DNA from 3 places in the Streptomyces sp. NPDC006687 genome. Region 1 is predicted to be linked to each of the others. Evidence: riboswitches for the same ligand, from Rfam matches in the RefSeq annotation. Region 1 holds a riboswitch; each other region holds the start of a gene.

Region 1 (3,265 bases):
TGCGCGGGGTGACCCCCACCCCGTCGTACCGAGGAGTACCGCATGGCCCCCCGTCCCGTCCCGGGTGAGCTCACCTTCGTCGCCCCGCGAGGGGCCAAGAAGCCGCCCCGGCACCTGGCCGACCTCACCCCGGCCGAGCGCCGCGAGGCGGTGGCCGCGATCGGTGAGAAGCCGTTCCGGGCCAAGCAGCTCTCCCAGCACTACTTCGCCCGCTACGCCCACGACCCGGCGGAGTGGACCGACATCCCGGCGGCCTCCCGCGAGAAGCTCCAGCAGGAGCTGCTGCCGGAGCTGATGAACGTCCTCCGGCACATCAGCTGCGACAACGACACCACCCGCAAGACCCTGTGGAAGCTGCACGACGGCACGCTCGTCGAGTCGGTGCTGATGCGCTACCCCGACCGGGTCACCATGTGCATCTCCTCGCAGGCCGGCTGCGGTATGAACTGCCCGTTCTGCGCCACCGGGCAGGCCGGCCTCGACCGCAACCTCTCCACCGCCGAGATCGTGCACCAGATCGTCGACGGCATGCGCGCCCTGCGCGACGGCGAGGTCCCCGGGGGCCCGGCCCGCCTGTCCAACATCGTCTTCATGGGCATGGGCGAGCCCCTCGCGAACTACAAGCGGGTCGTCGGCGCCATCCGCCGCCTCACCGACCCCGAGCCCGACGGGCTGGGCCTGTCGCAGCGCGGGATCACCGTCTCCACCGTCGGCCTGGTCCCGGCCATGCTGCGCTTCGCCGACGAGGGCTTCAAGTGCCGCCTCGCCGTCTCCCTGCACGCCCCCGACGACGAGCTGCGCGACACCCTCGTGCCCGTCAACACCCGCTGGAAGGTCCGCGAGGTCCTCGACGCGGCCTGGGAGTACGCCGAGAAGTCCGGCCGCCGGATCTCCATCGAGTACGCCCTCATCCGCGACATCAACGACCAGGCATGGCGCGGTGACCTCCTGGGCCGCCTGCTCAAGGGCAAGCGCGTGCACGTCAACCTGATCCCGCTGAACCCGACCCCCGGCTCCAAGTGGACCGCCTCGCGCCCCGAGGACGAGCGGGCCTTCGTCGAGGCCATCGCCCGCCACGGTGTGCCGGTGACCGTCCGGGACACCCGTGGCCAGGAGATCGACGGAGCGTGCGGACAGCTCGCCGCGAGCGAGCGGTAGTCTGGCCCGCGTACATCTGCATATTCCGACAGGGGAGCGCCACAGCGCTGAGAGTGCGGCACACGTTTCACGACGAGCACCGTGGCCGCAGACCCTCTGAACCTCGCCCAGGTCATTCTGGGTAGGAAGTTCGGTCACCACCTCAAGCTGTTGCGCCCTGCCCGGGCGCCGCGCTCCATGTGAGCGCCCGGGCGGGGCCGCGTCTTCTCCTGGTCACACCCAGGAGGAATCAACCGTGAGCACCACCAAGAAGATCGCGGGTGCGGCGCTGGCCGCCGCGCTCGGCGTCACCACCCTGGCCGCGTGCGGCGGCGCCGCCAAGGACGAGGACGGGGCCGCCGCGAGCGGGGCGCCGAAGTCCAAGACCGTCACCCTGGTCTCCCACGACTCCTTCAACGTCTCCGAGCCGGTCCTGAAGGAGTTCGAGCAGCAGAGCGGCTACACCGTCAAGGTGCTCAAGTCCGGGGACGCCGGCGCCGCCCTGAACCAGGAGATCCTCACCAAGGGCTCGCCGCGCGGCGACGTCTTCTTCGGCGTCGACAACACGCTGCTCTCCCGCGCCCTCGACAACGGGATCTTCACCCCGTACGAGGCCAAGGGCCTGGCCGGCGTCAAGCCCGAGTACGTCCTCGACGCCCAGCACCGCGTCACCCCCGTCGACTCCGGCGACATCTGCGTCAACTACGACAAGGCGTACTTCGCCGACAAGAAGATCGCCCCGCCGCAGACGCTCGACGACCTGCTCAAGCCCGAGTACAAGAACCTGCTGGTCACCGAGAACGCCGCGACCTCCTCGCCCGGTCTCGGCTTCCTCCTCGCCTCCGTCGGCAAGTACGGCGAGGAAGCCTGGAAGGACTACTGGAGCAAGCTCAAGGACAACGGCGTCGAGGTCGTCGACGGCTGGGAGCAGGCGTACAACGAGCGGTTCTCCGGTTCCGCCGGCGGCAAGAAGGCCAAGGGCGACCGCCCGCTGGTCGTCTCCTACGCCACCAGCCCGCCGGTCGAGGTCCTCTACGGCGAGCCCCAGCCGGCCGAGGCGCCCACGGGCGTGGCCACCGGCACCTGCTTCCGCCAGGTCGAGTTCGCGGGGCTGCTGAAGGGCGCGAAGAACGAGGAGGGCGGCAAGGCCCTCATCGACTTCCTGATCGGCAAGAAGTTCCAGGAGGACATGCCGCTCCAGATGTTCGTGAACCCGGTGGTCAAGGACGCGAAGCTGCCGGAGGTGTTCACCAAGCACGGCGTGGTGATCGACAAGCCCGAGAACGTGGCCCCCGGGACCATCGCGAAGAACCGTGACCAGTGGGTCAAGGCATGGTCCTCGATCGTCGTGAAGTAGTACGCGACGGCTCCCCGCGGGAGGGCGTGCGGGCCACCGCCGTCAGATTCGCTCTGATGGCGGTGCCCCTCGCCTTCTTCGGGCTGTTCTTCGCCTATCCCGTCGCCGCGATCGTCGGCCGCGGGTTCGACACCGGGGACGGCTGGCACTTCGGGCGGATCGGCGAGGTCCTCGCCCAGCCGGACATCGCCGGTGTGCTCTGGTTCACCACCTGGCAGGCGCTCGCCTCGACGGTGCTGACCCTGCTCGTCGCGCTCCCCGCCGCGTACGTGTTCGCGCGCTTGTCCTTCCCCGGCAAGCAGCTGCTGCGCGCCCTGGTCACCGTCCCGTTCGTGCTGCCGACCGTGGTCGTCGGCACGGCCTTCCTGGCCCTGGTCGGGCGCGGCGGGCTGCTGGACGAGGTGTGGGGCGTCCGGCTGGACACCACCGTCTGGGCGATCCTGCTCGCCCACGTCTTCTTCAACTACGCCGTCGTCGTCCGGACGGTCGGCGGGCTGTGGGCCCAGCTGGACCCGCGCCAGGAGGAGGCCGCCCGGGTGCTGGGAGCCGGGCGGTTCGCGGCCTGGCGGCGGGTGACCCTGCCCGCGCTGGCCCCGGCGGTGGCCGCGGCCGCGCTGATGGTGTTCCTGTTCACCTTCAGCTCCTTCGGCGTCGTGCAGATCCTGGGCGGCCCCTCGTACGCCACGCTGGAGGTCGAGGTCTACCGGCAGACGGCGCAGCTGCTGGACCTGCCGACGGCCGCCGTGCTGACGCTGGTGCAGTTCGCCGCCG
Region 2 (3,265 bases), on a different contig from region 1:
GGCGATCGTGTTGAGCTCGCCCAGCGTCTTGAGCTCCGCGAACTGCGCCGCGTCATTGGCGTCCGCGATGGAGCCGGGGCGCAGGCCGTCACCGAGCGAGTAGGTGACGTCGTACGCCGCGAGGATCTCGCAGAGCTCCTCGAAGTTCGTGTAGAGGAAGTTCTCCTTGTGGTGCGCCAGGCACCAGGCCGCCATGATCGAACCGCCGCGCGAGACGATGCCGGTCTTGCGGCGGGCCGTCAGCGGCACGTACGGCAGCAGCACGCCGGCGTGGACCGTCATGTAGTCGACGCCCTGCTCGGCCTGCTCGATGACGGTGTCCTTGTAGATCTCCCAGGTCAGCTCCTCGGCGCGGCCGTCGACCTTCTCCAGAGCCTGGTAGAGCGGCACGGTGCCGATCGGGACGGGGGAGTTGCGCAGGACCCACTCGCGGGTGGTGTGGATGTTGCGGCCGGTCGAGAGGTCCATGACCGTGTCCGCGCCCCACTTGGTGGCCCAGGTCATCTTGTCGACCTCCTCCTCGATGGAGGAAGTGACGGCGGAGTTGCCGATGTTGGCGTTGACCTTCACCAGGAACCGCTTGCCGATGATCATCGGCTCGATCTCCGGGTGGTTCACGTTGGCCGGGAGCACCGCGCGGCCCGCGGCGATCTCCTCGCGGACGACCTCGGGGGAGACGTTCTCGCGGAGGGCGACGTACTCCATCTCCGGGGTGATCTCGCCCCGGCGGGCGTACGCGAGCTGCGTGACGGCCTGCCCGCCACGGCCCCGGCGCGGCAGGCGCGGGCGGCCGGGGAAGACGGCGTCGAGGTTCTTGAGGCCGCCACGGGGCGAGGTGTGCTTGATGCCGTCGTCCTCGGGGCGCACGGGGCGGCCCGCGTACTCCTCGGTGTCGCCCCGGCCGATGATCCAGTTCTCGCGCAGCGGCGGCAGGCCGCGGCGGACGTCGGTCTCGATCTGCGGGTCGGTGTACGGACCGGACGTGTCGTAGAGCGTGACGTCCTTGCCGTTGGTGAGGTGGACCTGGCGGACCGGCACCCGGATGTCCGGGCGGGAACCCGCCAGGTATCCCTTGTGCCAGCCGGGCTGGCGCTCGGTCTGGCCGTCGGCGTCCTGGCCGTCGGCAGGCGTGCGTGCATCCTGAATGGTCATGAGACCTGATCTCCCTACGCCGGCATTACCCGGTAACAGGTTCGGCGGTCGACGCAGCCTCCTCCCGTACGCAATCTCCTGCGCGTACGGTGATCAGCGCCCTCTCAGCCCGGTGCTCCGAGCTCCCGCGTTGTGCAAAGTAGCCCCCACGCTAGCGTCATCTGTGGCGTGCTGAACAGTGGGCCCCCTCATCTGTTGCGATGATCTGCCAGTGACGACCTTGCCGCAGCCCCCCGACGAACTTGCTGAGAGCCCCGGACATGGGCACGGACATGGCCACGGGCACGGACACGGACATGGACATGGCCACGGGCCGGCCGCCCCGGTGTCCAAGCACCTGCGCAAGGTGATCGCCGCCGTGCTGATCCCCTTCGCCGCCGCCGTCTTCGTCGGCATGGTGGTGCTGTGGCCCGGAGGCGCCCCCGCCCACGAGCGCACCGGAGTGGGCTTCGACCGCCAGACCCAGCAGGGCAAGGTGGTCGCCGTCGCCGACGTCGACTGCAAGTCGGTGAACGCCTCGCAGGTACCGCCCGCCGGGGCCGCCCCGGAGGGGCGTGAGGCACCGTCCCCGAAGGCCGGTGCGTGCAAGCGGGCCACCGTCGAGGTGGGCACCGGTCCGGAGAAGGGCCGGGTCTTCTTCGAGATCGTCCAGCCCGGTGCGCCACGGCAGTTGGCGAAGGGGCAGGAGGTGGTGGTCGCCTTCGCGCCGGACGCGCCGCGCGACCTCCAGTACTCCGTGATCGACCTGAACCGGAAGTTCCCGATGGCCCTGCTCGCAGGCATCTTCGCCGTCGCGGTGGTCGTCGTCGGCCGGATGCGGGGACTGTTCGCGCTCGTCGCGCTCGTGGTCAGTTTCGGGGTGCTGACCCTCTTCATCCTCCCGGCCATCCTGCAGGGGTCCAACCCCCTGGTCGTGGCGGTGGTCGGAGCCAGCGCGATCATGCTGATCGCCCTCTACATGTGCCACGGGCTCACCGCCCGCACGTCGGTCGCGGTCCTCGGCACCCTGGTCTCACTGCTGCTGATCGGGCTGCTGGGCTCGCTGTTCATCGACTGGGCGTTCCTGAGCGGGAACACCGACGACAACACCGGGCTGATCCACGGGCTCTACCCGGACATCGACATGAGCGGACTGCTGCTCGCGGGCGTGATCATCGGTTCGCTGGGTGTCCTCGACGACGTGACCGTCACCCAGACCTCCGCCGTCTGGGAACTCCACCAGGCAGACCCGCGGATGGGCTCGCGTGCCCTCTACCGGGCGGCCATCAGGATCGGTCGCGACCACATCGCCTCCGTGGTCAACACCCTCGTGCTGGCCTATGCGGGTGCGGCGCTGCCGCTGCTGCTGCTGTTCTCCATCGCCAACAGCAGCATGGGCACCGTGGCCAACAGCGAGCTGGTGGCGGAGGAAATCGTCCGGACGCTCGTGGGCTCGATCGGACTCGTCGCCTCGGTCCCCGTGACCACGGCGCTGGCCGCCCTGGTCGTGTCCGCGGACCGCCCCGGCCCCGCCCTCGGCGACCCCGCCCAGAGCACGGCGCCGGCCCGCGGCGGCCGGGGCCGGCGACGCAAGCGCTGAAGGATGCGGGACCGGCCGCAGGGAGCGGCGGCCGTCAGCCCGCGCTCTGCTCGTTCTGCTGCTGGGCCTCGGCGAGGATCCTGGCGAGTTCCTCGTCGAGGGTCTCCTCGAAGTCGCCGAGACTGCGCTCCTGACCGAGGGGCACGATCCGGTCGGTGCGGTCGAGGAACGCGACGAGCGGAGCCGCGCCGGCCCGGAACAGGGCCCGGTCGCCGCCGACCTGAAGGCGGATGTGGACGTCGGAGAGTTCCCCCGGTTCGGTGGGGGCGATGTGCACATCGCCGTCGCCGCACGCCCCGTTGATGCCGTCGAGCAGCAGCTCCCGGCCGAACGCCCAGGTCACGGGGGCGTCTCCGGGGAGGTGGAAGGTCAGGCGCACGGCGTAGGGGTCCCGGGCTTCGTACCCGAGCTCCACGGGGATCCGGAACGCGAGCTCCTCGGAAACGAGGAAACTCATCATGACCTCTGCCTGTACCGACTCGCGCATTGCCTACTCCGCTGTAGTGGAAGTGGCCAGGAATGATCCCCCAAGGC
Region 3 (3,265 bases), on a different contig from region 1:
CAGCCACGAGGGGACAAGGGCATCGATCTTTGCGTCAATCTCGGTCACGGACACAAGCCTGCCACCTCGGCGGGGCCCTCGGTACCCGGCCCCGTCCGTCCGGGTCCGTCCGCGTGCGCCGGGCCCCGCCGCAGGGGTCAGAGGGCGGCCGACTTCAGCGGCACGCCCGGGTCGGCGACCCGCGCCGGGTCCACGGGCACGCCCGACTCGATCAGCTTCCGCCCCTGGGCCAGGTCCCGGGGACGGCCGACGGCCAGGAGGGCGACGAGGGCGCCCTCGCGCAGCCAGCACACCGTCCAGCCGTCGCCATCCGGGTCGCCGCGCCACAGCAGGGTGTCGGCGCCGTCGTGGTGGCCCGCGTACTGCACGAAGCGGCCGAACTGCTCGGACCAGAAGTACGGCACCGGGTCGTAGGTCCGTACGGGCTCCCCCGCGACGATGTTGGCCGCGACCGCGCGGGGGCCCTGGAGGGCGTTGTCCCAGTGGTGGACCAGCAGCCGGGTCCCGTAGCGGGCCGAGGGGAAGGAGGAGCAGTCGCCGACGGCGTACACCCCGGGCACGGAAGTGCGCAGGTGGGCGTCGGCGGTGACGGAGCCGTCCGGGCCCCGCTCGACCCCGCTGCCGTCGAGCCAGTCGGTGGCGGGCCGGGCGCCGATGCCGACGACGACGGCACCGGCGGGCAGCTCGCGACCGTCCGCGAGGAGCACCCGGCCCTCCTCGACGGCGGCCACCCTGGCGCCGGTGAGCAGGGTGGCCCCGGCTCCGGCGTACCACCGGGCCATGGGGGCGGCGACCTCGGCGGGCAGGGCCCCGGCCAGGACCCGGTCGGCGGCCTCGACCACGGTGACGGCGCAGCCGGCCTCGCGGGCGGCGGTGGCGAACTCGGCGCCGATCCAGCCGGCCCCGACCACGACGGTGCCGGGGGCGGCGGCCAGCACGGGGCGCAGCCGGGCGGCGTCGTCGAGGGTGCGCAGCAGGTGCACGCCGGGGACGCCCCCGGTGCCGGGCAGGGTCAGCGGGACCACTCCGGTGGCCAGGACGAGGACCTCGTACGGGACCGGTCCGGCCTCGGTGTCCAGCTCGCGGTCGGCGGCGCGCAGGGCGGTGACCTCGGTGCCGAGGCGCAGCTCGATGTGCAGGCCCTCGAAGTCGACGTCGAAGGCGGAGTCCTCGGCCTTGCCGAGCAGCACCGCCTTGGACAGCGGGGGGCGGTCGTAGGGCTGGTGGGGTTCGGCGCCCAGCAGGGTCACGGGGCCGGTCCAGCCCTGTTCGCGCAGGGCCACGGCGGTCTGCACGCCGGCCATTCCGGCGCCGACGATCACGACGCCGGGCTTCGTCTGTTCCGTCTGCTCACTCACCCGGCCAGCCTAGCCACCTGACGGCCCGTCAGGAAAGCGGGGCGGGGCCACAGGGGAGGCCGCGGCGGGGAGTCAGCCTTACCCGGCACCGGCAGCGGGGTTAGTCTGGCCACCGTACCTATCGCGGGAGTCCGGGCGCACCGGGCTGAGAGGGAGGCTGGCCGGCCTCCGACCGTACGAACCTGATCCGGGTCATGCCGGCGAAGGGAGGGGCTGGACGCCCATGCACGCATCCGACGCGACATCCGGCCGGGGATCCGACCACCGGGGCTACGACGTCCTCGTCATCGGTGGCGGGATCATCGGCCTGGTCACCGCCTGGCGGGCGGCCCGGAGCGGGCTGCGCACCGCGCTCGCCGACCCCGACCCCGGCGGCGGCGCCGCCCGGGTAGCGGCCGGCATGCTCGCCGCCGTCACCGAGCTGCACTACGGCGAGGAGGCCCTGCTGGGCCTCAACACGGCCTCCGCCGCCCGCTACCCCGAGTTCGCCGCCGAGCTCACCGAGGCCAGCGGCGGCATGGACCTCGGCTACCGCGCCTGCGGCACCCTCGCCGTCGCCCTCGACGCCGACGACCGCCTCCACCTGCGGGAACTGCACGCCCTCCAGCGGCGCTGCGGCCTGGAGTCCGAGTGGCTCACCGGCCGCGAGTGCCGCCGGCTGGAGCCGATGCTGGCCCCGGGCGTGCGCGGCGGACTGCGGGTCGACGGGGACCACCAGGTGGACCCGCGGCGGCTCGCGGCCGCGCTGCTGGCCGCCTGCGAGCGGGCCGGGGTCGACCTCCACCGCGCCCGCGCGCAGCGGCTGCTGGTCACCGCCGACCGGGCCCGCGGAGCCCTCCTCGACGGCGGTACGGAGCTGCGCGCGGGCCAGGTGGTGCTGGCGGCCGGCTCGCTCAGCGGCCGGCTGGAGGGCGTACCGGCGGAGGTGGCCCCTCCCGTACGGCCGGTCAAGGGCCAGGTGCTGCGGCTGGCCGTGCCCGTCGCCTACGCGCCGTTCCTGTCCCGGACGGTACGGGCCGTGGTGCGCGGCAGCCACGTCTACCTGGTGCCGCGCGAGAACGGCGAGCTGGTCGTCGGCGCCACCAGCGAGGAACTCGGCTGGGACACCACCGTCACCGCCGGCGGGGTCTACGAGCTGCTGCGCGACGCCCACGAGCTGGTCCCCGGCATCACCGAGCTCCCCCTGGTCGAGACCCGGGCCGGGCTGCGCCCGTGCTCCCCCGACAACGCGCCGCTGCTCGGCCCGACCGACCTGCCGGGGCTGCACCTGGCCACCGGCCACTACCGCAACGGGGTGCTGCTGACCCCGCTCACCGGCGACGTCATGGCGGAACTGCTGACCACCGGCACCGTGCCGGAGATCGCCCGCCCCTTCAGCCCCCGCCGCTTCTCCGCCACGCGTCAGGAGTCCTACGCATGACCATCTCCGTCAACGGCGAGCCGCGCGAGATCGCGGCCGGCACCACCCTCGACGCGGTGGTCGCGACCCTCACCACGGCGCCGTCCGGCGTCGCCGCCGCCCTCAACGAGACCGTCGTCCCGCGCGGCCGGTGGCCCCTGACCCCCGTCGGCGACGGCGACCGGGTCGAGGTCCTCACCGCGGTCCAGGGGGGCTGAGCGCGATGGCCGACGACCTGTTCACCCTGGGCGGCCGGACCTTCTCCTCCCGCCTGATCATGGGCACGGGCGGGGCTCCCAGCCTGGAGGTCCTCGAACACGCCCTGATCGCCTCCGGCACCGAGCTGACCACGGTGGCGATGCGCCGCCTGGACCCGACCGTGCAGGGCTCGGTCCTGTCGGTGCTGTCCCGGCTCGGCATCGCGGTCCTGCCGAACACCGCGGGCTGCTTCACCGCCGGCGAGGCCGTCCTGACGGCCCGGCTGGCGCGGGAGGCGCTGGGCACGGAC

What was found. A riboswitch is a leader RNA that binds a small molecule or an ion and turns the genes downstream of it on or off. The one in region 1 is predicted to bind thiamine pyrophosphate.
Region 2: another riboswitch for thiamine pyrophosphate. It lies ahead of thiC (phosphomethylpyrimidine synthase ThiC); the one in region 1 lies ahead of ABZ716_RS00385 (thiamine ABC transporter substrate-binding protein).
Region 3: another riboswitch for thiamine pyrophosphate. It lies ahead of thiO (glycine oxidase ThiO); the one in region 1 lies ahead of ABZ716_RS00385 (thiamine ABC transporter substrate-binding protein).

What each region holds. Positions count from the first base shown of each region.
Region 1 covers NZ_JBEYJJ010000001.1:88,529-91,793, reverse strand. The annotation lists gene rlmN (23S rRNA (adenine(2503)-C(2))-methyltransferase RlmN) at 43-1,158, shown strand; TPP riboswitch at 1,179-1,304, shown strand; gene ABZ716_RS00385 (thiamine ABC transporter substrate-binding protein) at 1,394-2,494, shown strand; gene ABZ716_RS00380 (iron ABC transporter permease) at 2,551-3,265, shown strand, end outside.
Region 2 covers NZ_JBEYJJ010000007.1:158,991-162,255, forward strand. The annotation lists gene thiC (phosphomethylpyrimidine synthase ThiC) at 1-1,152, opposite strand, end outside; TPP riboswitch at 1,147-1,291, opposite strand; gene ABZ716_RS11580 (YibE/F family protein) at 1,373-2,731, shown strand; gene ABZ716_RS11585 (SsgA family sporulation/cell division regulator) at 2,766-3,218, opposite strand.
Region 3 covers NZ_JBEYJJ010000005.1:310,875-314,139, forward strand. The annotation lists gene ABZ716_RS09340 (Rv2175c family DNA-binding protein) at 1-48, opposite strand, end outside; gene ABZ716_RS09345 (FAD-dependent oxidoreductase) at 138-1,304, opposite strand; TPP riboswitch at 1,472-1,584, shown strand; gene thiO (glycine oxidase ThiO) at 1,582-2,778, shown strand; gene thiS (sulfur carrier protein ThiS) at 2,775-2,975, shown strand; gene ABZ716_RS09360 (thiazole synthase) at 2,981-3,265, shown strand, end outside.